Regions from separate parts of the Tritonibacter sp. AK171 genome, predicted to be linked through region 1. Evidence: riboswitches for the same ligand, from Rfam matches in the RefSeq annotation. Region 1 holds a riboswitch; each other region holds the start of a gene.

Evidence for each region. A riboswitch is a leader RNA that binds a small molecule or an ion and turns the genes downstream of it on or off. The one in region 1 is predicted to bind cobalamin.
Region 2: it holds a riboswitch for cobalamin, as region 1 does, so the genes downstream of both, QNI81_RS02860 (DUF1636 family protein) here and QNI81_RS06515 (TonB-dependent receptor plug domain-containing protein) in region 1, are expected to answer to the same signal.
Region 3: it holds a riboswitch for cobalamin, as region 1 does, so the genes downstream of both, QNI81_RS14270 ((2Fe-2S) ferredoxin domain-containing protein) here and QNI81_RS06515 (TonB-dependent receptor plug domain-containing protein) in region 1, are expected to answer to the same signal.
Region 4: it holds a riboswitch for cobalamin, as region 1 does, so the genes downstream of both, QNI81_RS02790 (CbtB domain-containing protein) here and QNI81_RS06515 (TonB-dependent receptor plug domain-containing protein) in region 1, are expected to answer to the same signal.

What each region holds. Positions count from the first base shown of each region.
Region 1 covers NZ_CP126134.1:1,369,267-1,376,765, forward strand. The annotation lists gene QNI81_RS06490 (usg protein) at 11-280, shown strand; gene pgl (6-phosphogluconolactonase) at 382-1,053, shown strand; gene QNI81_RS06500 (acyl-CoA thioesterase) at 1,084-1,557, opposite strand; tRNA gene QNI81_RS06505 (tRNA-Gly) at 1,644-1,717, opposite strand; tRNA gene QNI81_RS06510 (tRNA-Leu) at 1,910-1,994, shown strand; cobalamin riboswitch at 2,177-2,390, shown strand; gene QNI81_RS06515 (TonB-dependent receptor plug domain-containing protein) at 2,549-4,450, shown strand; gene QNI81_RS06520 (ABC transporter substrate-binding protein) at 4,454-5,302, shown strand; gene QNI81_RS06525 (FecCD family ABC transporter permease) at 5,299-6,282, shown strand; gene QNI81_RS06530 (ABC transporter ATP-binding protein) at 6,279-7,037, shown strand; gene QNI81_RS06535 (adenosylcobinamide amidohydrolase) at 7,049-7,499, shown strand, end outside.
Region 2 covers NZ_CP126134.1:605,799-613,297, forward strand. The annotation lists gene cobN (cobaltochelatase subunit CobN) at 1-320, opposite strand, end outside; gene cobW (cobalamin biosynthesis protein CobW) at 463-1,497, opposite strand; gene QNI81_RS02860 (DUF1636 family protein) at 1,517-1,996, opposite strand; cobalamin riboswitch at 2,096-2,332, opposite strand; gene cobO (cob(I)yrinic acid a,c-diamide adenosyltransferase) at 2,357-3,031, shown strand; gene glpD (glycerol-3-phosphate dehydrogenase) at 3,144-4,724, opposite strand; gene QNI81_RS02875 (DeoR/GlpR family DNA-binding transcription regulator) at 4,717-5,511, opposite strand; gene QNI81_RS02880 (DUF1513 domain-containing protein) at 5,677-6,750, opposite strand; gene QNI81_RS02885 (imelysin family protein) at 6,796-7,499, opposite strand, start outside.
Region 3 covers NZ_CP126134.1:3,022,121-3,029,619, forward strand. The annotation lists gene QNI81_RS14245 (DUF2218 domain-containing protein) at 49-330, shown strand; gene QNI81_RS14250 (siderophore ABC transporter substrate-binding protein) at 461-1,357, shown strand; gene QNI81_RS14255 (ABC transporter permease) at 1,364-2,314, shown strand; gene QNI81_RS14260 (iron chelate uptake ABC transporter family permease subunit) at 2,304-3,248, shown strand; gene QNI81_RS14265 (iron ABC transporter ATP-binding protein) at 3,245-3,997, shown strand; cobalamin riboswitch at 4,038-4,252, shown strand; gene QNI81_RS14270 ((2Fe-2S) ferredoxin domain-containing protein) at 4,341-5,060, shown strand; gene QNI81_RS14275 (ABC transporter substrate-binding protein) at 5,047-5,979, shown strand; gene QNI81_RS14280 (FecCD family ABC transporter permease) at 5,980-6,987, shown strand; gene QNI81_RS14285 (ABC transporter ATP-binding protein) at 6,977-7,499, shown strand, end outside.
Region 4 covers NZ_CP126134.1:588,681-596,179, forward strand. The annotation lists gene kynU (kynureninase) at 1-1,004, shown strand, start outside; gene QNI81_RS02765 (DMT family transporter) at 1,053-1,943, opposite strand; gene QNI81_RS02770 (winged helix-turn-helix transcriptional regulator) at 2,030-2,374, shown strand; gene cobF (precorrin-6A synthase (deacetylating)) at 2,634-3,398, opposite strand; gene QNI81_RS02780 (hypothetical protein) at 3,470-3,961, opposite strand; gene QNI81_RS02785 (CbtA family protein) at 4,071-4,769, opposite strand; gene QNI81_RS02790 (CbtB domain-containing protein) at 4,774-4,944, opposite strand; cobalamin riboswitch at 4,984-5,194, opposite strand; gene QNI81_RS02795 (DUF1636 family protein) at 5,256-5,624, opposite strand; gene cobA (uroporphyrinogen-III C-methyltransferase) at 5,621-6,358, opposite strand; gene QNI81_RS02805 (cobyrinic acid a,c-diamide synthase CobB) at 6,355-7,499, opposite strand, start outside.

The DNA.
Region 1 (7,499 bases):
GAGGATGTAAATGGAACCATCTGAAACGGAACTGATGCTCAAAGGTTACGGCCTGACCACGGCTGAATTCACTTATCACATGCCTGACTATACACATGTCCTCAACACGTTTGTCTGGCAGGATTATGATCTGGCACCGGATCATCCGCGACTGTTTTCCTTCATAGATTTCTGGAAACAGGAAATCGAAGGTCCGCTGCATCATGTCCGCTTTTCGCATCGTAAAATGATGTCGAGCGGGGAATGGCGTAACGTGGTGGGCGAATTCTATATCAACTGAGCCGGCATGGCGGCACTTGGCCTTCGGGTTGAGCTATGACACTGTTTTGTTCAGAATGTCACATCAGCAATGATGTCACCTCAGAATTCAGGAGCAGTGTCATGAATTTCAACGAATATCCGGATAGAGAGATGCTCTCGATCTCGGTGGCCAATCGTATTGCCGGGGATCTGAAAAATCATCTGCTGCGCAATGGGCGCGCGGCAATCGCCGTTGCGGGTGGCACCACGCCGGGTCCGATTTTTGATGACCTTTGCGCGGCTGAATTGGATTGGGGCAATGTCTGCGTCATGGCCTCGGACGAGCGCTGGGTGCCCGAAGACAGCGATCGCTCCAACGCCAAGCTGATCCGCAGCCGGTTGTTGACCAATCGCGCGGCTGAGGCGCAATTCCTGCCGTTTTATACAGACGGGCTGGAGCCGGATGACGCCATCGAAAGCCTATCGGAAAAAGTGCGCGGGCAGGGTGGTCTTGCGGTTGCGCTCTTGGGCATGGGGACGGATATGCACACCGCCTCGCTGTTTCCCGGCGTCGCCGGGCTTGAGCACGCCCTAGCTGCTGATGCGCCGGAAGTCGCTGTGATGCGCCCAGATAGCCAACCCGAGGCGCGTATCACGCTCTCGGCGCATGTTCTGGATGCGGCAATGGCGAAACATCTGGTGATCTTTGGGGCAGAGAAACGCGAGGCACTCGAGCGCGCACAGAGCCTGCCACCGGAAGAGGCACCTATTCAGGCTGTTTTGTCAGAATGTCAGGTTCACTGGGCGGAATAAGTCACGCCGCACCAAGGCGCGCGGAGGCGATCAGCTTGCCTCTGTTGCCCCATCCAATGTGACAAACTGCTGTCGCAGGCTTTCCGGGATCGGGTAGCCTGCGCTACCGTCTGCAGATCTGAACACCATTACACCGACCATGCTGGCGCGCAAATCTCCAGACCAGATTTGCTGCTCCAGAATATACGAGGTCCGTCTGAAGGACAGCACCCGTGCGGTGGTCACGTAAGTTTCCCCCAGAACCATCTCACGCACATAATGGATATCGGCATTGCGGACCACGTGACGCGGTTCATCACCGTTGAAATGATGGCGGAAATGGCTGTTGTAGTAGTTCACCCGCAACGCCTCGAACCAGTCGAGGTAGGCCTTGTTGTTCACATGCTGAAGAATGTCGATTTCAGAGAAACGAACACGATCCGCCATGGCCATGGGCACGGCTGCGGGCAACCCTTGGGCAAGTTGTTCATCGGCGGTGAGCGGTGTGAGAAAGCGTGGTTCCATAAGATAGGGGACTACGGAGAACCATACAAAGGCGCAACCCATTTCGGCACCAATGCGACGCAGCGATCATGTGAAATTTAGCGGAGTGGAGCGGGTGAAGGGAATCGAACCCTCGTCGTCAGCTTGGGAAGCTGCTGCTCTACCATTGAGCTACACCCGCGACATGCGCTCAGTATCACTGTCTGCAGAACAACGGCAAGCGTTTTGAGCAAAGCCAGAGCAATTTTTCTGCCTTTATTCAGAGGAATACTATGATCACTGAGGGGGGATCGGTTTGCACGCCCGATGAGTGGCATGATCCGCGCAAAAGCACTTTACATTCTCGGGCGAGGCTGACAAATACGCTCTCACTGCGGGTGTGGCGGAATTGGTAGACGCACCAGATTTAGGTTCTGGCGCCGCAAGGCGTGGGGGTTCAAGTCCCTTCACCCGCACCAAACTCCCTTAAGACCAAAAACCTCGCCTATATGGGACCTGCGAAAGTATGCGCCGAAGTGGTTGCAGACTTTTGTCGCTCGATTTTCTGCGGCAAGAAGGGGGAGCGCGCACTTGGTGCTCGGCGTCCTTACAAATTCCTTAATGCGCCTTCTGGAAACTTGACAGGGTTGGGTGCATCCTGCTTATTGCCCAACGTTCTGGTCCGGCTGGAGAAGTCTTCACCCGGTTAAAAGGGAACACGGTGTGGTGTAGCCAACAGGCACCAAATCCGTGACTGCCCCCGCAACTGTAAGCGGAGAGCGATGTCGCAACAGACCACTGCCCCAGAGGGGCGGGAAGGCGCGACAAAGCCTCGACCCGCGAGTCAGGAGACCTGCCCGAACAATCACCCAGTCCGGGCGCGGGGCGTGCCAAGGACTTCGGATGTTCCGATGCGGTGGTATTTTCACCGTTTGCGGGAGCCTCTGCGTTTCCTCGAACTCAAGATAGACAAAGAAGCCGCATACATGCGGCGCGTTGACCTGTATGCGCAGGTCATAAGGGTTTTGGGACAATGAGAACGACAGCTACCTCTTTCTTTGCGATCTGCGCGGTTGTTGCAGCCGGGAACGCCAAAGCACAGGACAATCCTGTGATCGACCTTCAGCCAATTATCGTGTCCGGAGGATTTACCCCGATGGAACTGCAACGGTACGGCCGTTCGGCCAGCGTCCTGACCGCGCGGGACATCGAGGAACGCGGCATTACATCCGTGCAAAACGCACTTCGCTCCATTCCCGGTCTCGCAGTAAATGGTTCCGGGGACAGCTTTACCCAGGTCCGTATACGCGGTGGCGAGGGCAACCATACGCTGATCCTGATCGACGGCATCGAAGCAACAGGTGGCGACGGGGAATACATCCTTACCGGGCTCGATACTGCCAATATCGAACGGATCGAGGTGCTGCGCGGGCCACAGTCAGTGTTTTATGGCTCCAACGCCTCTTCCGGGGTAATCAACATCATTACCAAGAAGGGCAATATCGGCCAGGAGTACGGCGGCAGTCTGGAACTCGGCGCAGATGGATGGCGGGCTTCGGCTCGAGCCTCCACGCGCACCGACCGCGGTGGCCTTTCCCTCAGTCTCGCCCATGACCAGGATGACGGCTACGATATCTCCGGCGATGGCGGCGAAGAGGATGGCATCCGCCGCAGCACGCTGCAACTTTCCGGCGACTATCTCGTCACCCCTGAGCTGAAGCTCGGGTTCACCTTCCGCAAAGCCGATGAGGAATACGACAACGACAGCACGTCCTGGAGCGCGACTGACGCCGCTTCCTATGTCGTCGACGAAGCCGCCCCATACAGCGAGCGCGACGAGCGGCTGGGACAAGTCTTTGCCGAATACGAAATGCTCGGTGGCCGGATGAAGCATCGTCTTTCCTATGAACGCACCGATTACGACCAGTCCTACAATGGTGGAACCCCGACCGAGACCCAGACCACGGCCGCGAAATATCTCCTGAGCTATGCGATTGACGGCGGCCAGGTTGTCGATGCGAGCCATCTGCTGAACGCGATGCTGGAATGGGAAGAAGACACGAGCAGCTCCAATCCCGCCTATAACCGTGAGTCAAATTCCGTGGCGCGGGAGTATCGCGGCAGCTTCGGCAACGGGCTGGACATCCAGCTTGGGGCGCGGTTTGACGACAACAAGGTCTTTGATGATGCCACCACCTGGACCGCTAGTGCGTCCTATACCTTTGCCTCAGGCGTGCGGTTGCACGCTTCTGCCGGAACCGGGATCGTCAACCCATCCTATTTTGAACTTTATGCCAACGCAGATTACGGCACCTCGGTCTATCAGGGCAATCCGAACCTGAAGCCGGAGGAGAACCGCAGCTTTGACATCGGTGTCGAAGTGCCGGTGCTGCAGGGCCGTGGCGTGATCGATGTGACCTATTTCAACGAAACGCTCACAAACGAGATCGAGAGGTATTTTGTAGGCACCGATCCGGTGACCAGCGCCAGCATCTTTTCCTACCGCAATCAGGCAGGCGACAGCGACCGTCAGGGCGTAGAGGTGAGCGCGGAACTGGAAGCCACGGATGTGATCGATCTGCGTCTGGCCTATACCTATCTCGATGCGACGAACCCGAATGGATCGGTGGAAGTCCGTCGCCCCGAACACGAGGTTCTTTTGAGCGCGATCGTGCAAACCTTCGGTGGGCGTGGTTTGATCACGGCAGACCTGCGTCACGTGGCCGGGAACTACGACACCCAATACTGGGGCAGCTACGCAACGGTGGAGATGGACGCCTACACCACTGTCGACCTGGCAGCCCAGTATGAGCTGACGGAGAATGTGACCTTGACCGGACGAATCACCAATCTCTTTGACGAGGACTATTCCGATGTCTGGGGCTACGCAAAGCGTGGCCGGGCTGCCTACATCGGCCTCAAGGCATCGTTCTGATCCATGGGGCGGGCATTTGGTCTTCTGCTGGGCCTCATCTTTGGCGCAAGCGGCACTCTGGCCGATCCCGCCCGCGTGGTGTCGATGAATCTGTGCACGGATCAGCTGGCTATGATGGTGGCTGCCCCCGGCCAGCTGGTTTCCGTGTCCTATATTGCGCGCGACAAACGCGCCTCCGCCATGGCAGACGATGCCATGGCCTATCCTGTAAATCACGGACTGGCGGAGGAGATTTACCTCCTGAAACCAGATCTGGTGATTGCGGGCAGTTTTTCTACGCGTGCAACCACCGATATGCTGCGCCGCCTCGGTGTACCCGTTGTGGTGTTTGAGCCAGCGAATTCTTTGGAAGATGTCTCCGCGCGCCTGCGCCAGATGGGAGAGGTTCTGGGACGCACAGATACGGCTGACGCCTTGATTGCAGAGTATGAGACGCGGCTCAATCGACTTTTGCCAGCGGACGATAATCGCCCGCGCGCAGCACTCTATTCTGCCAATGGCTATACCTCTGGGCATATGTCGCTCGCGGGCCAGATCGTTGAGGCGGCGGGGCTTTATAATATTGCCCGAGACTACGGGTATGATTTTTCAGGCACGTTGCCGCTGGAACTGTTGGCGCTGTCTGATCCGGACTTGCTGGTCGGCACCCGACCTTATGCGCGTGCGTCGCGTTCTGAGGATGTGCTTGCCCATCCGGTGGTGCATTATTTTGCGGCACGCAGTCGTGCGGGTCAAATGCGCGATGGCGACTGGGTGTGCGGCACGCCGCATGTGTTGCGCGCTGTCGAGGCGCTCGTGAGTGCGCGCGAAGACCTCCAAGTAGGTCAAAATACAAAGGAAGTGTCCCAATGACGCGGCTCATGCTGTCGCTTAGCGCGCTGATTGTTCTGTTGTTTGGTGTCTCACTGACAGTAGGTCCGGCGGATGTGCGCCTTGGCGATAGCCTTCATGCCCTGTTTTCTGACGACTACGGTCCGCTTTCTCTGGTGATGCAGGAAATCCGACTGCCACGGTCGCTCTTGGCAGCCTTGATTGGCGGCGGTTTGGGGTTATGCGGCGCGGCGATGCAGGGGTATCTGCGCAACCCTCTGGCGGAGCCGGGGCTGATTGGGGTGTCCTCCTCTGCGGCCTTTGGTGCGGTGCTGGCAATCAACACCGGCATCGCGGCCAGTGCAACGCTGGGACTGCCGATAGCGGCACTCTCCGGTGCGCTTTTAGGTGTATTTCTGGTGATGACCTTGGCCGGACCACAAGGCGGATCGCTCACGCTGATCTTGGCGGGTATTGCAATATCGGCCATGGCAGGCGCGTTGACGTCGCTGGTTTTGAACCTTTCGCCCAATCCTTTTGCCGCTAATGAGATCGTGTTCTGGATGATGGGGTCGCTTGCAGATCGCTCCATGATACATGTGTTTTTGCTGCTGCCGTTCCTTACGGTCGGAGCTATTTTGGTGCTGTCACTTGGGCGCGGTTTAGACGCTCTGACGCTGGGCGAGGACGCAGCGGACAGCCTCGGCATCAACCTCAAGCGCCTGCGCCTGATCCTTGTCCTTGGGACAGCCAGTATTGTCGGCGGGGCGACAGCGGTGGCGGGAGCGATTGGGTTCATCGGTCTTGTGGTCCCGCATATTCTGCGCTCCTTGGTTGGGGGGCAGCCCTCGCGGCTCCTGTGGGCTTCGGCCCTCGGTGGCGCGGTGATGTTACAGATGGCGGATATCGCAGTGCGTGTCATCCTACCGGCGCGCGATTTGAAATTGGGCGTTGTTACGGCCTTGGTCGGCGCGCCCTTGTTTTTGCACTTGATTTACAAGACACGAAAGGAGCTGGCATGAGCCTTCTTTCTGTCCAGAACCTCTCGCTCACATTGCGTGGCCGCCCCGTGTTACGAGACGTGAATCTCGAGATTGGTAAGGGTGAATTTGTAGGGCTCATCGGCCCTAACGGCGCTGGTAAATCAAGCCTGATGCGGGCGGCGCTTGGTCTGGTGCAGGCCGAGGGGCGGAGTTCGCTGGCTCTGATGGGTTCAGGCAAGCGGGCCAAGGCAGCCGCTTGGATGCCGCAAGCGCGAGAGATCGCCTGGCCCATCCCGGTGGAACGCCTGGTCGCCCTTGGCCGTTTGCCGCATTTGCCCTCGGGCCGGGGCCTGCCGCCGCACGATCAGACGCTGGTGGATCGTGCCATTACGCATATGGGTTTGGACGCGATGCGCAAACGTGCGGCTTCGCGTCTCTCTGGAGGCGAGCAAGCGCGGGCACTGATTGCGCGGGCCTTAGCACAGGATACGCCTCTGTTAATGGCGGATGAACCTGCAGCAGGTCTGGACCCCGCGCATCAAATATCTACCATGGAGGTGTTTTCCGAACTGGCGCAAACGGGGCGGTCGGCCTTTGTGTCGCTGCATGACCTCAGTCTTGCGGCGCGCCATTGCACCCGCGTCCTGTTGATGGTCGAGGGGCGTATCATTGCTGATGGCCCGCCCGCCGAGGTATTAACGCAAGATTTGATGGCGCAGGCGTTTGGTATCTCCGTCTGGCATCAGCAAACAGATCAAGGACCGGTGTTCCAACCGCTGTCGGTGCTGAAGTGACCAGGGTTATATTGGACCGCCCTTGGCTGCGATTTGACCTTGGTCAGCCGCATCAGGTGCTGAGCTGGGCGGTCAACCGCCCCGGTATGGTGATGGCGCAACACATCCTGTGGCGCGAGGTACGCAATCGCGACCTTCCCAAAGATCTCGATGTGACGGAGTGGTTTGCCACCGATTTGCAGGCCCATAGCGCGCAAGATACCGTGGCATTTCTTACGTCTCGGGATGTGCGCCGCTACACACAGGTTCAGTCAGAGGTGGGCGGGATCACGGCCCATGCTGTGGCAACAGTTGGCCTCTCGAATGCGGAACGCATCGGGCATCGTATGGACTACAGCCGTCGCGATTGGGGAACGATCAATATTGCGGTGCAGGTCTCATGTGGTCTCACGCCGACCGCCCTGATCGAAGCGATGAGCATTGCGACCCAAGCCCGTACCGCCGCAGTGATGGATGCCAAGT
Region 2 (7,499 bases), 760 kb from region 1:
TTGCGCCGGGCCAGATCCTGAAGCGTGGCCAGACCGTAGGACCAGTAGCTCTCGCCACCGATCAGCCGGACCAAGACACCCTTTGCGCCCTCCAGCGTCTGTTCGGCGTAGACATCGACGGAGAGCGGGTGTTTGAGCGCCACCAAATTGGCAAGCCGAGTGGAGGGAAGTTTGCCGTCCGCGCGGTGCCAGCCCGCCGCAAAGGCGCCCAGGTCGCTGTCGGAAAAGGACAGCACCACCAGATCGCCGGGGGTCTGCCCGACGTCATAGGGGGTGTCTGTTTCTCCGAGCCCGTGGCTTTCGCGGAAGACGACGTGCATGAGGTTAGCTCCGTTTGGACACGCCGAGGATAGCCCCGGACCGCGGGTGGGGGAGAAGCCCCCGCCCGGGGGGGCGGTCGGGGGCTGTCCGGCCTCTCGGCCGGACGAAAACGATGTGTTTCCACTTCGCCCGCATAGAAACTCAGGTCCCGAGATCGGCGTGGATGCCTGCTGTGTCGATGTTATCATGCTCGGCGATCACCACCAGCTGGGTCTTGCGCTCCTGTGCGCCCCAGGGTTGGTCGTATTGCGCGCGCAGGCGCTCGCCCACCGCTTGTACCAGCATTCGCATCGGTTTTCCTTCCACGGCCACATAGCCCTTCACCCGCAGGATGTTGCGGGCGCGGGCCATCTCGATGATCCGTTTTTGCAGGTCTTCGGGGTCGGAGACTTCGCCCATTTCGACCACGATGGACTCAAAATCGTCATGTTCGTGATCGTGATGGCCGTCGTGGTGGCTGGGGCGGGCATCAAGGTCGTCTTCTGCAGCGGCCCCCAGGCCAAGGATCACGCGGGGGTCAATCACGCCCTCGGTCATCGGCAGGATCGGCAGCTTGCGCGGGGCCTCAGATTCGATCACTGCGCGGGCTTTCTCGACGCCAGCCTCACCGGCCAGATCGGCCTTGGACAACAGAACGATGTCCGCGCAGGAAATCTGATCCTCAAAGACCTCGGATAGTGGTGTTTCATGGTCAAGGCTGTCGTCCGCCTCGCGCTGGGCCTGCACGGCGTCCAGATCCGGCGCGAACTGGCCCTTGGCGACGGCCTCGGCATCGGCCAGGGCGATCACCCCGTCCACGGTGATGCGCGAGCGGATCGCGGGCCAGTCAAAGGCTTTGAGCAACGGTTTCGGCAGTGCCAGACCGGAGGTTTCAATGACGATATGCTCGGGCGGCTCGGGCAGCGCCATCAGGCTCTCGATGGTGGGGATGAAATCATCGGCCACGGTGCAGCAGATGCAGCCATTGGCGAGTTCCATGATGTTCTCCGCCGGGCAGCTCTCGTCGGCGCAGGATTTCAGGATGTCGCCATCGACACCGGCGGTGCCAAACTCATTCACCACCACGGCGAGGCGCTTGCCCTGCGGGTTTTGCATCAGGTGACGGATCAGAGTGGTTTTGCCAGCCCCCAGAAAGCCGGTGATGACGGTGACGGGGATCTTGTTCAATGTGGTCATGTGAAATGGGCCTTTCGGGTCAATCCTGCGCAAGCTCGGTGGCAGGCGTGTCTGGGGTGTCACTGGAAGAGTCGTGACGCTCGGGGGCGGGCGTCGGGGTTAGCGCGACGCTTGGCATGGAGACGGGCGGGATGCGGGCGATCGATTGTTTGCGAAACACCACCGGGCGCTCGCGCCATGGCACAAAACCATCCTCGGTCGCCGCATAAGCCGCAGCACCGGTGAGGATATCCTCAAGATGGGCATCCGGGTCGAGATCGCCGTAGATATAGCTCCAGCGCGCAGGGCCACCGGAGAGATGTAGCGTGCAGGACCGCGAGCAGGCCGAGAGGCACTCGACCCCGCGCACGGTGACGCCCTCGGGCAGCGCGCTGCCCGCAAGACGGTCTGCAAGGATGCGGCCGGGGCGCATGGCTTCGGGATCGCTGCCGGTCTGGCGACAGGTGGTGCAGACGGTCAGGACGACCGGCTCCGGGCTCTGGCTAGGGGTCTCTCCCATGCGGCCTTTTCTCCTCCTCAGCGGCGAGGCGGGGCAGGCCAGATGGGGGCGCGTGCCATGTGTGGCAGGCCCTCAACCGGTCGCGGCACACCCCGTCCGCCGGTTTCACACGCGCTGGCAGGTCTCCCGGCTTGCGGATGCCAGACCCGGGTTGGGTGCTGACGGTCGTCCCGCCTTCCCGGTGCCGCCCCTAGGGGTGCGCCAGTGGCGTCGGGAGACCTCTCCGGTCACGGTCGCGGGGGCGGCTGTGCTTGGGGCGCGCTGCGGCGTGCCTTGTCACATTCCCTCTTCGCCCGAAGGGTGTCACCTTCGGGAACCAACGAAAATCCCTTGCGCCATGGGGGCACTCTTTGTCAAGACATGGGGCCAAACAGCAGGAGCGACCCCGTGAGCGATCAGACCAGCGCAAGTAGCGAAACCGACATCTCGGACGAAGAAGCGGCACGCCATGCCTCAAAGATGGCCAAGAAAAAGGCCGCCCGTGATCGGATGATGAAAACCAAAGATGGCGAAAAGGGTTTGATCATCGTTCACACTGGCCCCGGCAAGGGCAAGTCGTCCTCGGGATTCGGCATGATCATGCGCTGCATCGCCCATGGCATGCCCTCGGCGGTGGTGCAGTTCATCAAGGGCGCGTGGCAGACTGGCGAGCGGACGTTGATCGAGGAGAATTTCTCGGATCTGTGCCAGTTCTACGCGATGGGCGAGGGGTTTACGTGGGAAACTCAGGACAAGGCCCGCGATATTGCAGCGGCCCGCGCGGGCTGGGAAAAGGCCAAGGAGATGATCCTCGATGAGAAGAACACCATGGTGCTGCTCGATGAGATCAACATCGCGCTGCGCTATGAGTATCTGGATTTGCAGGAGGTTCTGGAGTTCCTCGTCGAGCACAAACCGCCGATGACCCATGTGGTGCTGACCGGGCGCAACGCGAAGGAAGAGCTGATCGAGATCGCCGATCTTGTGACCGAGATGGCGCAGGTGAAGCACCCGTTCCGGGCTGGCATCAAGGCTCAGAAAGGCGTGGAGTTCTGAAACCTCAGCGTGTGTCGTGAGCGGGGATGCGAGGCGCTGCCTCGCGCTCCGGGATATTTTGAGTTAGAAGAGGCAGGGGCGCTGTGCCCCTCTCTTTTGTCGTTCTGTTTTGTTAGTCGGTGACGCGGGATTTGATATAAGCGTCGACCGCGGTGCGCGCATCAGGGTCCAGACGCAGGCCGAGTTTTGTGCGCCGCCACAGGAAATCCTCGCCCGTCCGCACCCATTCGCGGGCAATCGCCCAGTCAAGTTCGCGGGCCGTGATGGTCGCGCCGAAGCTCTCGCCCAGATCGCTCTGCGCCTTGGCGTCGCCCAGAATGGCCCAGGCCTCGGTGCCATAGGCGCGGATCAGGCGGCGGGTGGCGTAGGCCGACAGGAAGGGATAGTCGGCGGCGAGTTTTTCGCGCAAGCGTGTGACATCTTCGACCGGGAAATCGCCGCCGGGCAGGGGTACACCTGCGGTCCATTCCGAAGGCAGGCTGGGGAAGACCTCGTTGATTTTGTCCAGCGCCGCCTCGGCCAGTTTGCGGTAGGTGGTGATCTTGCCGCCAAACACATTGAGGAGCGGGGCCTGTGTCTTGTCGAGCGTCAAGACATATTCGCGTGTCGCGGCGGAGGCGGAGCTGGCGCCGTCATCATAAAGGGGCCGCACGCCGGAATAGGTCCAGACAATCTGGTCGCGGGTCACGGGTGTGTCAAAATAGTTCGACGCGAATTTGACCAGATAATCCTGCTCTTCCTCGGTGCAGATGGGTTTGGTCTCGGGATCGGGGTGATCAGCGTCGGTGGTGCCGATGAGGGTGAAATCCTCCTCGTAAGGAATGGCAAAGATGATGCGCCCGTCCTGCCCCTGAAAGAAGTAGCAGCGCCCGTGGTCGTAGAGTTTTGGCACCACGATATGGCTGCCGCGCACGAGGCGCACGTTTTCGCGGCTGTTTTGGCCGAGCTTCTGGCGCAGCACATCGGCCACCCAGGGACCGCCCGCGTTGACCAGCATTTTGGCGCGGCGGGTGGTTTCTTCACCGGTTGCGAGATCCTTCAGGTGGATCTCCCAGTGATCCGCGTGGCGGGTGGCATTTACAACCTCGGTGCGGGTCATGATCTCTGCACCGCGGGCCTCGGCATCGCGGGCGTTGAGCACCACGAGGCGCGCGTCTTCGACCCAGCAGTCGGAATATTCAAACGCTTTTTTAAATTTGGAGTTCAAAGGCTTGCCTGCCTCATCCGTGGTCAGATCCACGGTTGCGGTGCCGGGCAGGATGCCGCGTTTGCCGAGCGTGTCGTACATAAAAAGACCCAGCCGGATCAGCCATGCAGGGCGGCGGCCTTTCATCCATGGCATGACGGTGGTCAGCAGTTTGGAGGTCGGCGTGGTGTTGTCGAACCGCATGTCCTTGTGGAAGGGCAGCACGAAGCGCATCGGCCATGAGATATGCGGCATGGCGCGCAGCAGCACCTCGCGTTCGATCAGGGCCTCGCGCACCAGACGGAATTCGAAATACTCCAGATAGCGCAGGCCGCCGTGGAACAATTTGGTAGAGGCCGAGGAAGTGGCGGAGGCGAGGTCGTTCATTTCGGCCAATGTCACGGAGAGGCCGCGACCGGCGGCGTCGCGGGCGATGCCGCAACCGTTGATGCCGCCGCCGATGATGAACAGATCGGTGATGTCGGAGGTCTTGGGCGTATCAGTCATTTTCGCTGCTTTCGGTTTCGGGAGCGCCGTCTGCGATCAGGATTCGGGTGCCGGAAGCGGCTGCGGCCTCGGCAAACTCTGCCGGAACAGGGCGGTCTGTGATGACAAAATCCAGCTCCGCGAGGGCGCAGATGCGCACGGGGGCGGAGCGGTCGAATTTGCTGCAGTCGCACATCAGGATGCGCGTGCGGGCATTTCTGAGGATGGCGCGGGCGACGGAGACTTCGCGGGCGTCGTGATCAAGGATTGCACCGTCTGCATCCATGGCGGAGGCGCCGATGACGGCGTAGTCGACCTTGTAGCGGTTGATGAAGTCCACCGCCTCTTCGCCGACAATAGCGCCGTCGCTTTGGCGGATGGTGCCACCCACAAGGATCAGATCACGCGCCTCCATACCCATCATTATATTGATAATGTTGATATTGTTGGAGAGGACCGTCAGGCCCTTGTGACCGGAAAGAGCACGCGCCACCTGTTCAGTAGAGGTGCCGATGTTGAGCGCGATGGAACAGTTTTCAGGGATCACATCGGAGGCCAGTGCGGCCATCGCGCGTTTGCCGCTGGCATTGAGGCTACGGCGCTCGGCATAGCCGCGATTGGCGGCGGAGCTGATGCGCACGGCACCGCCATGGACGCGGCTCAGTTGGCCACGGGCAGACAGATCGCGCAGGTCGGTGCGCACGGTCTGCAACGAGACACCAAAGCGGCGCGCGAGGACTTCAACCTCGACACGATCCTGCTGCGTGAGCAGGGAGAGGATTTCGTTTTGGCGGTCGTTTGCATCCATGAGCTTTCCTTTTCATGGATGCATATAGGCCACATCGCTTGTTTTGTCATGTGAAGTTTTCGTTTTGATGCGATTGTACGCGAAAAAGAAAACCCCTCGCACGGGTGCGGAGGGGATTGGGCCGAAACTGGCGGCGCTTTTGGCCTTGTGGCCGGACAGAGAGGCTCAGAGCAGTGAAATGAGGTGATTGTCCCATGCCAGCGGCGCGGTGGTGAGGTGCTCCACTTCTGTGCCGATCCGCGCCACGGCACCCGTTCCGGTGCTGGCGAGGAAACCTTCGCGCAGGGTCGCAAGGCCGCAAACATCCAGGAGCGCATGTTCGGCCAGCAAAGCACCGCTGGCGCAGTCCATTACCTGCACCATGCCGCCACGGGGCGAGGTCACGGCGATCTGCGTCTCATCGCCAGAAAACGCAATGGAGCCGCCATAGCCATTAAGGTTGCGCAGGCGCGGATCGTCCGCTGCCATCAGGCGCGGCGCGTCGCCGGGGTGATGCAAGCCCACGATGGGCACGTCCGCGCCCAGATCGCCCTGCCACTGCATGGCAAACCCCACGGTGCCATCGCTGCGCACGGCGATATGGCGGATGGAGTTTTTATGCAGATCCGAAGGCAGTTCCATCTGCTCCTGTATCTCGCCCGACAGGCTCAGATAGCTGAGGTTTGGGCGCATAAAGGGGATGTTGAGCTTGGCGCGGCCGGTATCCGGGTGGGTCTCGATGCCGCCATTGGCGACCACCAGACCGGGGGCGTCGCGACGCAGAAGCATCTCATGCGGGCCGATGCCGCCGGAGGGAAACTGGCCGATGCGGCGATAATCGCGGGCGTTCCAGACGCCAATCATGCCTTCGCTGCTCTCGAAGGCATTCTCGGTCGTGTACATCACCTCGCCCTCGGGGGAGAACACGCCATGACCGTAGAAATGATGCCCCTCCGGTGGCTCCAGCCGCGCCAGTTGCGCGCCGCTGCGGCAGTCGATGACATCGGCAAATCGACCGGGACGGCGGGCAAAGGCCACCGCTTCGGGCCGTGTGGGGTGGGCGCTGGCGGCATGGCCCCGATCCGGCAGGGAATGGCGAAACAGCACCTCGCCCGTGGCAGAGAGCCCCGCGACCACAAACAGTCCCAGTTCGTCCTTGCCCGCAGAGAGATAGGCGGGCGCGCCCGCGTCTGCCCAAGTGGCAGAAGGGGCCATGCTGCTGGCCATCAGGCCTGCGATGAAGCCGCGTCGAGAGGGCATTTGTGAACTCCTGTCTTTGATCGGAACGGGTTGTGAAGTGTTGGGTCAGTCGCCGTCTAGTGCGTTGAACCCGGCCTCCACCCCCAGCGTGGGGCCAAGGTCTAGTGCGGCGATTTCTTTGATCTCACGCACATCCTGTTGCAGTGTCTCCAACAAAAAGCGTTTTTGTGGATCACTCACCCCGTCAAAGCTGGGGTCGTCGGCAAGGTTCGCGGCGTGGCGGTCGGCCTTGTCGAACAGCTGTGTCAGATGTTGCGAGAGGTCCTGATCGCCTTCGGACAGGAGTTGTGCCAGTTGGCGCAGGCTATCCAGCTGGATCTGCACATGGCGCAAGGAACGGCCGGAGCGGCGCGCCTCGGCGCGATTGGGGCGCGGGCTGTCAAATGTGCCAAGCGGGCGGCCAAGGCGCATATCGGCGAGGATCTCCAGCCCGGTGGTGAGCGCCTTGAACAGCTCCTGATGCGCCTCTTCATCGCTGCGGTAACGGTCATCGGGGTGGCGCAGTTTGTCAGCGTAGTCCTCTTGCCAATCGGTCAAAATCGCCGTGCTGTTGCGCGACAAATCTTGCGCGACCGCTTTGACAAAAGCGCAGGCATAGTCCGGGGAGGCCAGATCTGCATAGTCAGGGTCATAAAAGAGGTACTCCAGCGCATAAAACCCGCGTACCGCGACCGAGGCGGTGGCGAAGTCCTCGGGCGTGTTGACCACCGGGTCACTGTCCAACAGCAGGCTGCGCAGGGCCTTTGGGG
Region 3 (7,499 bases), 1.5 Mb from region 1:
CGCCTGACAAGGGCGCAACTCAGACGCGTAGCAAAGAGGAGAACATAAATGTTGACGTCCGAAAGCCAGTTCGAGACCGCCAAAGCCAGCCAGTATCTGCAGCAATTGTGCAAACATTTCGCGCATAAGGTCGAGGCGTCATGTGACGCTCATTCCGGCAAGGTCGCGTTTCCCTGTGGCACTGCAACCTTTGCTGCCAGCGACGATGTCTTGGTTATGACTGTGGTGGCAGAAGATCAGGCGGGACTAGAGCAATCCAAAGAGATCATCGAAAGCCATCTGATCCGTTTTGCCTTCCGCGATAAACTAGAGCGCCTTGACTGGTCCTGAAATCTAACTTTTCGAATTGACCATGGCTCTTCTGTGTGAGCTATGGCAGTTAATCAATGCCAGCAATTGCACAAGCAACAGCCAGCGAGACCGATCCCTCAAAACCATCAAAAGACCCGGAGTCTTTTCTATGTTTCGATCACTCGCCTGTGCCTCCGCACTGTTTCTTGCAGTGCCTGCTTTTGCTGCGGAGACTGTTTCCGTCGACACCTACCGCGGTGCTGTAGACGTACCCGCCAATCCTGAAAAAATCGCCGTTTTTGATATCGCCGCTGTAGACACGCTATCTGCGCTGGGCGTCGATGTAAGCGGCGCGCCGCAGAACCTTTATGTGGACTACCTCCAAAGCGTTGCGGACAAAGCCGAAGATCTGGGCACCCTGTTTGAGCCTGATATTGAGGCCGTACATGCGCTGCAGCCCGATCTGATCATCGTGGGCGGACGCAGTTCCGATCAGGTTGATACGATGGGCGAGCTGGCTCCAGCCATTGATATGACGATCTGGGAAGATGTCGTTGGACAGGGGCTGGCGCGCTTGGACACCTACGGCAAGATCTTTGGTCGCGAAGATAAGGCGGCCGAATTGCGCGCGGATTTTGATGCGCAGCTAAAGAGCGCCCGTGCCGCGGTGGCAGATAAGGGGACGGCTTTGATCATCCTGACCAACGGTCCGAAAATTTCGGCTTATGGCAAGGCGGGCCGGTTTGGCTGGGTGCATTCCACACTCGACCTGCCAGAAGCAGCGGCGGAGATCAGCGATTCCACACATGGTGAAAGCATATCTTTTGAATTTATCCAGACCGTGAACCCGGACTGGTTAATTGTGATCGACCGTCTCGCTGCGATTGGTCAGCCGGGCGAGGATGCGAAAACCACGCTCGACAACACGTTGATGCACGAAACCAAAGCGTGGAAGAACGATCAGGTCGTCTATCTCAACGCATCAGATATCTACATCTCCGGCGGTGGCATTCAGTCGATGATGCGCACGCTTTCGGATATTGAGGCCGGTTTCAACGGAAACTGATCTTTGATGTCGCGCACTGCCTTGGGTGTTCTGGCCCTCAGCCTCTTGTTCGTTGGGTCGCTCTTTGTTGGAGCGACCCCTCTTTCGCCGATGGACGTTACGACGCCGGAGGCGAGGGCCTTAATCTGGGACAGTCGCCTGCCGCGCGCATTTGCTGTGGTCCTGACCGGTGCGTCACTGGCGATTGCCGGTCAGATCATGCAACTCATCGCGCGCAACAGATTTGTGGAGCCGATGACCGCCGGTACCGGTCAAAGCGCGATGCTCGGACTGTTGGTCGTTTCCGTCTGTCTGCCGGCGGCTTCCGTTGGGCTCAAGATGGCGCTCGCGGCCTTTGCTGCCCTGATCGGGAGCATCGGTTTTTTTGCGATCACCCGCCGCCTGCCGCCAGAGGAGCCGCTGTTGGTGCCGCTCGTGGGTATCGTCTACGGCGGTGTGATTGGCTCGGCCGCCGTCTACATCGGTTTTCAACTTGATATGCTGCAATACATCGACATCTGGCTGACCGGTGAGTTCTCCGGCACGATGCGTGGGCGATACGAATTGCTGTGGATTGCAGGTCTTGCGGCCGTGCTGAGTTATCTGGTGGCGGATCAGTTTTCCATTCTTGGCCTCGGGGAAACGGTGAGCCTCAACCTCGGCCTCAACTACCGTCAGGTCGTCCTGAGCGGTCTGGTGGTGATTTCTGTGGTGACGGGCCTCACCGTTGTGACAGTGGGCGCGATCCCCTTTATCGGGCTGGTGGTGCCAAATCTTGTCAGCCGCCTCGTCGGTGACAATCTGCGCCGCAGCCTGCCGCTGACGGCAATGGCGGGTGCAGGTTTGGTCTTGGCTTCGGATATTTTTGCGCGCCTTGTGGTGCATCCGTTCGAGGTGCCCGTGGCGACCGTCATCGGCATCATCGGCGCGGCTGTCTTCCTGTGGATGCTTTACGGCAGAGGGCAGCATGTATCGTAATCGCCTGTTGTTACTCACGCTCGCCCTCGTGGCCTGCGCACTCGCCTATCTGTTCACTGGCGTGAAGGGGAGCCTTGAGTTTGCGCTGATGTTTCGCGGCAAAAAACTCGCGGCATTATTGTTGATTGGCGCAGCGCAGGCGGTGGCGGCGGTGATGTTTCAGACCATTTCCGGCAATCGCATCCTGACACCTGCGATCATGGGGTTTGATGCGCTTTACGTTTTGATCCTGACAGCCGCAGTGGTCGCACTGGGAGCACCTGCCTATCAACAGCTCGATCCGGGGCTATTGATGCTGACCAATGCGACGTTGATGTGTGCGGCGGCGGTGATGCTCTTTGGCCTGTTGTTGCGCAAAGGGCAGGGCGACCTGATGCGCATGCTTCTGACCGGGGTGGTCTTGGCGGTCATGCTGCGTTCTATCACTGGCCTCTTGCAGCGTGTGATCGACCCAAGTGAATACGCTGTAGTACAAGCGGCCTCTTTTGCGCGGTTCTCGCGGGCCGAAACGGATCTGCTGGGCGTCTCCGCTCTTCTCTGCTGTGGTGCACTGGGATTGGCGTGGCGTATGCGGCACCGGTTGGATGTGCTGGCACTCGGACCGGTGGCATCAACCTCGCTGGGGGAACCACCACTTCGCGGGCAGCGCTGGGCGCTCTTGCTGATTTCAGTTCTGGTTGCGGTCTCGACCGCATTGGTGGGGCCAGTGGCCTTCTTTGGTCTCTTGGTTTCTGCGCTGACCTATCTGGTTCTGCCAACCTATCGCCATGCGATCCTGCTGCCGGGTAGCGCGCTGATTTCCGGCGTGATCCTTGTTGGCGGCCAATGGGCGCTCGAGCGTGTCTTTGCCTTTACCACCCCGCTCAGTGTCGTGGTCGAATTCCTTGGTGGGGTGGTGTTCCTGCTGTTGTTGATGAAAGGACTGAAACGATGATCGAGGTCCAGAACCTGTCCCATGATATCCATGGTGCTCCGATCCTCAGGGATATTTCTGTCTCTGTCCCCAAAGGCGGCGTTGTCGCGCTTGTTGGTCCCAATGGTGCGGGTAAATCCACGCTGCTGTCGCTCATGGCGCGGCTAATACCGCGGCAACAGGGGCGTATCACGGTGGATGAGCTTGTCGTGGGCGAAAGCGATGACAAGGATTTGGCACGGCGCCTCGCGATTCTGCCGCAAACGGTTCACGCCGCAAGCCGTTTGACAGTGCGCGATTTGGTGGGCTTTGGCCGGTATCCCTATCACAGGGGACGCCCAACGCCTGATGACCGCGCGATGGTTGAGGATGGCATGCGCCTCTTTGATCTGTTGCCGCTGGCAGAACGGTCGCTTGATACGTTGTCCGGTGGGCAACGACAGCGCGCGTTTGTGGCGATGACCTATGTGCAGGATACGGATTATTTGCTGCTGGATGAGCCGTTGAACAATCTCGATCTGGCGGCCTCGCGCGCGCTGATGGCCCGCCTCAGAGATCTGGCAGACAATAAGGACCGCACGGTTATCATCGTGCTGCATGACATCAATTTTGCCACCGCCTACGCCGACCGTGTTCTGGTGATGAAGGAGGGGCGCCTTTGTGCAGATGGTGCACCACAGGATGTGATTACCGAGACGCTGATCCAGAGCGTCTTTGAAACCGACGCGCCATTGCGCACGGTTGAGGGTCGGCCGGTCGTGATGGTCTGATCCGGCTCCTCCCTGTCGCTTGACACAGGCCGTCTCACTGACGCAAGAGAGTAGCGATGGTTCCCCGACGCCTAAGGCAAGTGGGATGAAAAGGGAATTCGGTGAGGAGGAGCCAAAGGGCGCCGAATCCGAAACTGCCCCCGCAACTGTAAGCGGCAAGTGCCCCGTCACACACCACTGATCCAAATGGGTCGGGAAGGGACGGACGCGCAACGACCCGCAAGTCAGGAGACCTGCCATCGCGATGTATAAACCAAGCGGGCGGTGGGCCTGCGGAGGACGCGATGCCAGATGTGATGTATCTGATGGACTGCAGTTGCCTACCTCCCGTTGGAGGGCTGGGATGCACGTTTATCTCTACCTGATTTCAGCGACTTACGTGAGCGCAAAGCGTTTCGCAGCACTGGCCCAAGGGCTTGAGGCCGCCGCTCCTGTTCCCGTCATGGCCATTCGACTGGAGGCAGAGGGGCAAGGTCTTTGGGCTGCGCTTGATGAACTCCTCGCGCGGGGGGCCAGCCGTATTGATCTGCGCCCGGTCGGAATGCCGTTTTCACAATCGCTGGAGAAATGGCTGCCCAGTGCAGCAGGTGCATGGCTTGCCCAGCAATCGGGCTCAACACCGGAGTTGTTTTTTGCCAGCAGCCCGGAACACGACGCGGCCACCGTGCGCGCTATTGCGCGGGCTGAGGTACCCCTGCGCCGGATTGGTGAAAAACCTGCGGGTGAGATGGGGAAGGGTTGGGATTTGCCGCCTGCGCATCGGCACCACCTGTTGGTTTGCACAGGTCCGCGTTGCCATGTGAAAGACGCGCCCAACCTTGCTGACACACTCAAGGTGGAAATTCGGCGCGCCGGGCTCAGTGACAGCTGCTTGGTGACCACCACCGGTTGCGTGTTTCCATGTAACGCCGGACCGGTGATCGTGCATTACCCGCGCGGCGATTGGTATCGCGTGGCCGATCTCTCAGACATCCAGAGCTTTGTCGCGACCGTCCTCGCAAAGGGTGGCCGACTTGAACATCTTATTTTTCATCAAACGGGAGTGTCCCATGAACCTGCGTAATTTGCTGCTGCCGCTCGGGTTGCTGGCCTCGGCGGCGCATGCCGATCCGGTCACCATTGAAAGCTGTGGCGTCTCACATACTTTTGAGAACCCACCGAGCCGCGCCATCACCCTCAATCAGCAGGCGACAGAAGTCATGCTGGCGTTGGGGTTGCAGGACGCGATGGTTGGCACCGCCTATATGGATGATGCCATCCCGGAACAATGGAAGGCCGCCTATGACACCGTGCCCGTGCTGGCTGAAAAATACCCAGCTGCTGAGGTGGTGTTGGCAAAGGAGCCTGATTTCCTCTTTGCCGGATTTGGTTCTGCTTTCTCTGAGGACAATCTCGGCGAGGCGACCAAATGGCATGACCTTGGCGTTGGCACCTATCTGGTGGATGCTTCATGTAAGGAAAAGCACCCCAAGGACGTGCCTTTGACTGTTGAGCCGATCTTCCACGACATTGAAACGGTTGGGAAACTCTTTGCAGTCGAAGATCGTGCAGAAGACCTAGTGGGCACGCTCAAAGCCCGTCTGGACGCAGTGACGGCCACGCCTGCGGGCGAAGGCCAATCCGCGTTTATCTACGACAGCGGTACCGATACGCCGTTTTCTATTGGTTGTTGCGGCGGGCCTGCGCTTCTGTCTCAGCTCACGGGTCTCAATAGCATCAGCAGCGATGTTCCGGGCACTTGGGTCGATCTGTCGTGGGAACGCGTTGTGGCCGCTGATCCGGATGTCATCCTGCTGATTGAGGCCGACTGGTCCACGGCTGCCGACAAGCGTGCCTACATGGAGGCGGACCCGGTGTTGAGAGAGTTGCGCGCTGTCAAAGAGGGCCGTTTTGTTACCGTGCCGTTTTCCGAAACGCTCTTGGGGATGCGATTTGCCGATGGTGTTGAAAACCTGAACGATCAGCTTGCAGGGCTGAAATAAGTGAGCCGAGGATCGCCGCTCTTGCTGCCACTTTCTGTTGCGGTGCTACTGCTCGCGACGGCGGCCGGTGTCCTTTGGGGCACGGCTGAGATCACTTGGAGCGAACGGCTGGCGATCCTTTTGCGCAGTGAAGACGCGCCGCGCGGTTTGTCGATGATTGTTTGGCAGTGGCGCATCCCTCGGGTGCTTGCGGTGGGCATGATCGGTGCGGGGCTGACCCTTGCGGGTTTGTTGATGCAAACCGCGCTGCGCAACCCGATGGCTGACCCTTATCTCATGGGGGTGTCATCTGGCGCGTCCGCTGCTGCGGTTGGAGCGATTATTTGGTTTCCCGCAAGCGTTACGCAGACGCTGGGCGTGCCGTTGATCGCGTTCCTTGGTGCGGCTGCGGCGTTTTTGCTCACCATATCGCTATCGACACGCCGTGGGCGATCCCTCGATCCTTTGGTGGTCATTCTTGCGGGCGTTGCGGTGTCTCTGATGTTTCAGGCGCTCACTGCGTTTTTCCTTTATGTCGGCGATCCGCATGCCACCCGCAACGCCATGGGGTGGTTGATGGGAACCGCCGCTGGCACCGATTGGCATGAACTGCCGCTGTTGCTGGTGATACTGGTGATCTCCCTGTTTCTCGCCTTGCGAACGGCATCCAAGCTGGATGCGACCCTATTGGGGGACGAGCGTGCGCAATCTCTTGGGGTGAACGTGGGGCGCATCCGGGTATTGGTGTTCTTTGTCACCATTGCACTGACGGGTATCGCAGTTGCGATTGCGGGGATTGTGGGGTTTGTTGGTCTGATCTTGCCGCATATGGCGCGGCTGCTGGTTGGCGCGCGCCACCGGGTGCTGATCCCGCAGGCTGTGATCCTCGGAGCGATCACCTTGATCCTCGTGGATTTGGCTTGTCGGGTGCTCCTCGCGCCTGAGGAATTACCGCTCGGGGTTCTGCTCGCATTGCTGGCTGCCCCGCCGTTCATATATATCCTGAGGGGGATGGCGCGTGTCCGATGAGCCAATACTCGAAATTTGTGATCTCTCGGTAGACGTGGGTGGGCAGCCTTATGTGCGGGATCTGTCGCTCCGGGTCAAACGCGGGCAATTCCACGGGCTTCTTGGTCCCAATGGCGCCGGTAAAACCACACTTCTGCGGGTTCTGTATCGTGCGCTGCGGCCTCAGGCGGGCGAGGTACGTCTGCATGGCCGTGCGCAGTCAGAGTATAGCCCCATCGAATGGTCTCGGCATGTGGGAGCATTGGTGCAGGGTGGGGGGCTGCTCGCAGGTCTGACACCTGCTGATATCGTAGAGATTGGCCTGACAATGCGGGACATTCCTTGCGAAAAGCGCAGAGAAGCAACGCAGGATGCGCTGCAATTGGTTGGGCTTCAGGACAAGGCGAACCAAGACGCCGAGAGCCTCTCTGGCGGCGAGTTGCAGCGTTGCTATTTCGCTCAGCTTCTGGCCTGCGATCCTGAGGTCTATGTTCTGGACGAGCCGACCAACCATCTGGATTTGCACTACCAGC
Region 4 (7,499 bases), 780 kb from region 1:
TGGGCGACCGGATTGCAGGCTTTATCGGGGCTGCACCGGGCAGCGTGGCCACAGGCGATACGCTCTCGATCAAAGTCTATCAGGCTCTGGCGGCGGCGCTGAAAATGCGCCCGGAACGCCGGGTGATCCTGTCGGACACTGGCAACTTTCCGACCGACCTCTACATGGCGCAGGGGCTGATTTCGACCATCGGCAAGGATTATGAGCTGCGCACCGTCGCCCCCGAAGAGGTCGCCGATGCGATCACCGACGACGTGGCTGTGGTGATGCTGACGGAGGTGGACTATCGTTCCGGTCGCCGCCACGACATGGTGGATATCACGGCACGCGCGCATCAAAACGGTGCGGTGATGATCTGGGATCTGGCCCATAGCGCGGGCGCTTTGCCGGTAGATCTGACGGCCTGTAATGCAGAATTCGCGGTGGGCTGTACCTACAAGTATTTCAACGGCGGTCCCGGCGCGCCTGCCTTTATCTATGCCCGCCCCGACATCGTTCTGGAGGTGGAGCCTGCGCTCTCGGGCTGGCTTGGTCATGACGCACCCTTTGCGATGGAACCCGACTACCGTCCCGCCATGACAACCGAGCGCCTGCGCGTTGGCACGCCTCCCATTGTGCAACTGTCGATTCTCGACACCGCATTGGATGTCTGGGAGGGGGTCTCCATGGAGGAAATACGCGGCGCGTCTGTGGCGCTTTGCGAGACATTTATCGCAGAAGTCGAGGCCCGTTGCCCGGATCTGACCCTTGCCTCCCCGCGCGAAGCAGATGTGCGCGGCTCGCAAGTGTCCTTTGCTTTTGCGGACGGCTACGCGGTTGTGCAGGCGCTGATTGATCGTGGTGTGATCGGTGATTTCCGCGCGCCCAACATCATGCGTTTTGGTTTCACGCCGCTCTATCTGGATCAGGCGGATGTCGTGCGCGCCGCAGAGATCCTTGAGGACGTGATGAAGAGCGAGAGCTGGAAAGATCCCAAATACCAAGTGCGCTCGCGGGTGACTTAAATCCGGCGCGCGTCCGGCTGCGACCTCGACGAGGGGCGGCCGGGCACCTCAGCACAGAACGATTATGGCGGTCCCCGCGACCGCAAGCGCTGCACCGATGATGGCGGTCGGGTGTGGTCTTGTTCCGTCCTTGAGCCAGAGAATAGGCAGTACCAGCACGGGCGATAGTGATCCCAGCACCGCCGCAACGCCTGCGTCGAAATTGGCGAACGCATAAAGCAGCAGGGTTGATGACACGCCATACCCGATAAAGCCCGGCAAGATCGTGCGCCCTAGCAGGGCCGGCGTCATGTCTGGATGTGCCGCGTGCCTGCGTCTCGGCCAGAGTGCAACAATCGAGATCACGAACGCGGCCCCCAGCAGCCGGATTGCAGAGGCCGCAAGCGGTTCTGTCCCCGCAAGCATCGCCGGTTTCATTACCAGAAAGCCGAACCCCTGACAGGCTGTCGCTGCGAGACCCAGCAATACGACCGTCCAGAGGGTTCCGTCTTTTGCCTCTGTGGCGGCCCTCTCCTTGCCGCCGAACCCCACCGCAAGTCCCACACCGCAGAGTGTGACTCCCGCTCCGAGCAGATCTGCAGCGCTCGGGGTTTCACCGAGCCAGATAAGGGCCATCCCCGCAACAAGGGGCGCTTTGAGGGACAGCAACAGCTCGGTGCGTCTTGGTCCCCCTCTGCGCAGACATTCGATCATTGCCAGATTGCCTAGGACGATGCCGATACAGATGCTCATGCCAAAGGCGGGCCAATACGCCCATGCTACAGTGCTCCAATACCCCAGTCCGCTGCACAGAGCAGCGAGAATGGCGGAGCAGGCGATCAGCTGAATGCGGGTGAACTCAAACGCGCCCAATTGGCGGGCTGGACCATGCGCCAACACGACGCCGGTCGCCCAGCCAGCCGATGCGCCCAAGGCTGCGAGAATGGGAAGGAGGATCATGACAGGGCTCCAATTGGGCGCTACTATTCTAGTAGCAATAGCTCGCTACACAAATAGTAGCAATGATTCGAAGGAAGGGACGTGTCATGTCAGCAGGGGTACCCAAACCCGGCAGCCCCGTTCGGGGGTCAAAAACCGGCAAGCCGATCATGGCTCTTTTTGACCTGATGGGACGCAGCTGGGCGCTGGGGATTATTTGGCAATTGTCGTCCGGACCAATGACATTTCGTCAGCTTCAGGATCGCTGCGAACAGGTTTCGCCAACGGTGTTGAATAAGAGAATCAAAGAGTTGTCTCAGAGCGGTTTGGTCACGCGCGATGATGCAGGCTATGGCCTGACGGCTATGGGAAAGGACTTATATCAGCTGCTGCACCCATTTGGCGCATGGTCTGAGGCTTGGGCAAAGGCGTTGTCAGAGCAAGAGAGGTGACTGCGGGCCATAGAGATGTGAGTGCTGAGGGCATGCTGCAGGCAGGGTGGCACTCCCGCCCCCGCGCGGACCCTTGCTGACGCAAGTCTCCCCTTGGGGTTGGGCCGGGCAGCCTGTCCTTTGGACAGGCTGCAGCGCCGGACCGTCAGGTCCGGCGCGACGCCCAACGGGAGCGGGACGCATTTTTAATGCGGGCGCGACGGGCGGGAGCCCACCCGAGCCGATGTCATGCATCGCCGGTGATAAGGGCAGCCAGTGGTCAGCCTAACCGTTCCAGTAGGTAGATATCCATGATCCAGCCATGTTCCGCGCGGGCACGGGCGCGGGTGGCGAGGATCTCTTCCTGCACCTCAGACAACCGCCCCGCGATATTGATCTCATTGGCCATACCCGCATAGGCGGACCAGTGGATCATCACGTGTTCGGGGGCCGCAATGCTCTGAAAGGAACATTCGCCATCCAGCATAATCACCAGCGTGTCGCAGCCCATAGGCCAGCCCGTATCACGCAGGCGGCGGCCGGTGGTGATCTGCACCGGTGCGCCGATGTGATTGAGCGGTACGCCATGCGCCGCCGTCAGCGCTTGAATTGAGGTGATGCCGGGGATCACTCGCATCTGCATCTCCATCCGCGTCTTCAGGCGCTCGGCGATGCGCATGGTGCTGTCATAGAGCGAAGGATCGCCCCAGACCAGAAACCCTGCCTGTCCGCCCTCGGGCAGATGTGCCGCCAGCGTAGCCTGCCAGACCTGCGCGATAGCATCGTGCCAGTTGTCCACGCGCTGACGATAGTCTGCTGTGGCTGGATCACGCACGGGCAGGTCAAACTCAACAATCTTAGGCGGATGCGCTACCCCGGTCAGCACTTCCGCACAGATTGCTTGCCTCAGGCCTGCAAGATCGTCTTTGCCAGCGCCCTTATGGGGGATCAAGATCAGATCCTGCGCGCGGATCGCCTCGACCGCCTCCAGCGTCAGATGCTTGGGGTTGCCGGTGCCGATACCGATCAGGCAAAGCTGGAGCATGGGCGCTCTCCGTTCGTTCTAGTGGTCTGACCGCAATGGGGGCCTCTGGGAGAGAGGTCAAGAGGGCAGGGTTACTGACTGCCGACCCAGAGTGTCGCCTCGACCGGGACGCCATCGACCGCGATCATGCCGTGGCTGTTGGAGTTGAGCGAGACTTTGACCTCTGCGCCGCCTTTGGGAAGAGCAGGGATATGCATCCATGCGCCATAGAGCCGCGCGATTTTCTCATCGTTTACATAGACATGGGCGTGGCCCTCGCCGGGTTGATCCGCGCCTGAGGCATGTTCTGGGGCAAAACGGAAATTTTGCGTTTCCACCTGCAGGTTCCAACCTGACATTGCATCGGGCGTGACGCTGATTTCGACCCTTGGGGCGTCGTCACCCGCGGGGGTGTTCACCATGGCAGAATGATCGTGCGCCATCATCCCGGTGGTGCCGCCATGATGCGCGGGATTACTATGGTCGTGACCTTCAAAGGCCACACCATTTCCGGCAGCGGTGACAAAGCCGATACCACCCCCAAAAACAAGGCCAATGGCAAAAAGCGCAAGCGAACGGGACATGTGATCTCAATATGTTAGAGGAGCTCTCGTGAGAACGGCGAAGGGGCCGCCCTGTGTTAAAACCCCCGCCGCGACACCTGTTGCAGCGGCGGGGGCAAAAGGCGTCAGCTTATGCGGTGGTCTCTGCGTGTGCGGTCTCTGACTGCCAGAAATAGGCGCAGAACGCTCCAAGCAAGACCCATGCCGCCATGCCAATCCCAAAGGCACGCGCCGCAAAAAGCGCCCCAATTTCAGTGGGTACCGGACCGGTAAAGCTATCAGGCTCTGGCGCGCCAATCACATGCGGGGCCATCAGCAACAATGCGGCGATCACATAGGCCACCAGATTGCCGCCAAAGGCGATCAGCCACATGGCAACCCCTGCACTGGCGACTGTGGCAACCCACCAGACCTGCCGCGCGCCCACATCTGCGGCAGCGACGCCGGGTACTTCTGGCGCCAGTGTCAGACCGGGAGCGAAGTGAAACGCGACAAAGCCCGCAAGCCCCCAGATGATTCCATGCCGGGCGGTGATCTCATGGCCCTGCCGCTCAGCCTGAGACATCAAGGCCACCATCACCAGCGCATAGCCAGTGTAGGTCAGCATGGTGAACAGAATGCTGAGCAGATTGCGCATCGGCTCATCAAACAGGCCGGGCAAATCGGGGTGGGCGGAAACGGCCTCACCGCCAAAATGCACCAGCTCGCCGGATTCATATAGCTCAGCATGCAACAGCACAGGTTGCACGAAGAAAAGCTGCAGAAGGGCGGCAATCAGCCCCGCTGCAGCACCAGCGAACAGCGCGCTGGTCAGAATGCGTCCAAACATCTGCTTAGTGGCAGGGGAAGCCGGTGGCGTGGCGCACGTCATGCGCCGCATCATGCAGGGTCGAGGCCTGGACATGGCCCGTCACGGTGATGATCCCCAGCCCCAGAACCACGGCAAAGAGCACCGGGATGATGCTGCCGGCAGAGGCGGTCGATTTGATCGTCTTGGTCGTCATTAGTCGTCCTCCGTACCGTCACACCCGACGGCACATTAACTGTCCTCGTTTGATACGGCCGGTCTCCTGACTTGCGGGTCGCGGCGATCATTCTCCTTCCCGGCGCAGGGCCAGTGGATGCTGAATGTCGCTCTCCGCTCACAGTCGCGGGGGCGGTTGAGGCTCGGGCGCCGCGATTGGGTCCGCCGTTCCTCATTCCCGTTTCAGTCCCGGCGCTGTGCGCTCTGGGACACCGTATAGCGGTGATATTGCGGTGTCGGGGTCTGATCGGTCAAGCATGAAACCGCCTTTGCGGCGCGCGTTCCCGTCATCTAGCCCTGCGATTGATCTGGTGGTGTTGCGGTCTGGCCCAAGGTCGCAGGGATGCGTGCGATCGCCTTAAAGCGCAGATCGCCCAGTGGGCGCGCATCGCTCAGCGTGCCGTCGGCGCTGGCGTCATAGAGCCGCAAAAAGGTGATGATATCTGGCAGGTCCGCCGTGGTGATCTCGCCAAAGAGATAAGCAGTCTTGCCGCTCTGGCGCACGGCGAGGGTCTGCGGACGGGTACAGCCTGACATGCAATCGACCCCCTGCACCTCTGCCTTAAGCCCCGCCGCGCGCAGCGCCGCCGCCAGTTGGTCGGTCAGCGTAGGGTCTGCGTCGCGGCAGGTACGGCAGAGCGAGATCATGGGCTGTGTCATGCCGGGGCGGGGGCGTCTTCTTCTGCCAGTGGCCCATATAGGATCAGTACCGGCGCAGGCGATGTGATCGCCTCCAACAGCTCGGGCAGGGTGGCCACCGTCACCCGGTGCAGCTCTTGCGCGGGCGTCGAGACCCCAAGCGCCACCAGTGCAGGTGTGTCTTGCGGCAGGCCCGCCTCCAGCAGCAGGGACAGCAGCGCCGCAAAGGTGCGCTTGCCCATATAGACCACGGTGGTTGCCTCAGGGTCGGCAAGGGCCGCAAGGTTCATGTGATCCGGCAGGCCGCCGGTCACGTCATGGCCGGTGATGAACTGCAACCGGCGCGCGGTCAGCCGCCGGGTCAGCGGAATTCCCGCAGCGGCGGCGGCGGCAGAGGCGGCGGTAACCCCGGGGATGATCTCATATTTGATGCCAGCGGTGCGCAGTGCGATCATCTCTTCCTCAAGGCGGCCAAAGACGCCGGAATCCCCGGATTTCAACCGCACCACATGGGCACCGGATTGGGCATAATCCACCAGAAGCTGGCTCACGTGGTCCTGTTTGGGCGAGGGGCGGCCCGCGCGTTTGCCCACGCCCACCAGATCCGCATCCTCGCGCGCATGCGACAGGATCGGACCCGAGGACAGGTCGTCAAACAGCACCGCATCCGCCGCTTCCAGACGTTTGACGGCCTTTACCGTCAGCAGGTCCGGATCACCCGGCCCGGAGGAGACAAAGCTGACAAACCCGCTCATGCGTGCTCTCCGGTGATCAGGTGGAAAAAGGTGCCGGTGACATGACCCTTGATGGATCCGGTTTCGGGGACCGGATTGCCGTCAGCGTCCATGACGCGCGCCAGCGGTGCGTCGGGTTCATCCAGAATGGTCGAGTAATGGAACTCATGCCCGCGCAAATAGGCACCATTGTCAAAGCCCGGCATCGGGGCCTGCAATTCCGCACGGCGATAGCCGAGGTGGAATTTGCGCTTCTCATACGATGTGACAAGCCCGAGGAGCCCCGCCATCTGGTGCCGGGTGCCTTCCTTGTCGATCAGGGCCTCCCCCAGCGCCATATAGCCGCCGCACTCGCCATGCACGGGTTTGGTCTCAGCATGTTTTGCCATGCCTTTGCGCCAGTTTTCGGCAGCGGCAAGTGTGGCACCATGCAGCTCCGGATAGCCGCCGGGCAGCCATACCAGATCGGCGTCGGTGGCGGGGGCCTCATCCTTCAGGGGCGAGAACGGCAGGATCTCGGCCCCGGCGGCACGCCAGCCTTCCAACAGATGCGGGTAGGTAAAGGAAAACGCAGCATCGCGCGCCAATGCGATGCGCTGCGCAGGCGGGTGTGGCAGGGCGCGCGGCGTGGGTGCGGCAGCGGTGCTGGCCGCCGCTTGGATTGCGTCGAGATCGACGTTTTCGCGCAAAAAGGCGGCATAGCCCGCAATCGCGGCCTCAAGGTCCGGGTGCTCCACCGCCTGAATGAGGCCAAGATGGCGTTCGGGCAGGGTCAGATCACCGCGCCGGGGCAGGGAGCCAAGCACCTTGACGCCCGCGCGCTCCATCCCGAGCCGGGTGAGCCGCTCGTGCCGAGGGCTGGCCACCCGGTTCAGGATCACGCCCGCAAAGGGCAAATCGGGGTTGTACATCTTGAACCCCAGCGCGGTGGCGGCGGCGGATTGTGCTTGTCCGCCCACGTCGATCACCAGCACCACCGGCCAGCCCATCCTGAGCGCGGTCTCTGCCGAGGAGCCAAAGCCAGACTGGCCGCGCGTGGCGACCCCGTCAAAGAGGCCCATCGACCCTTCACCGACGCAGATATCAGCGCCTTGGGCCTGGGTGGCGACAGCATCAAGCAGCGCACTGTCCATCGCCCATGTATCAAGGTTGAAGGACGCTC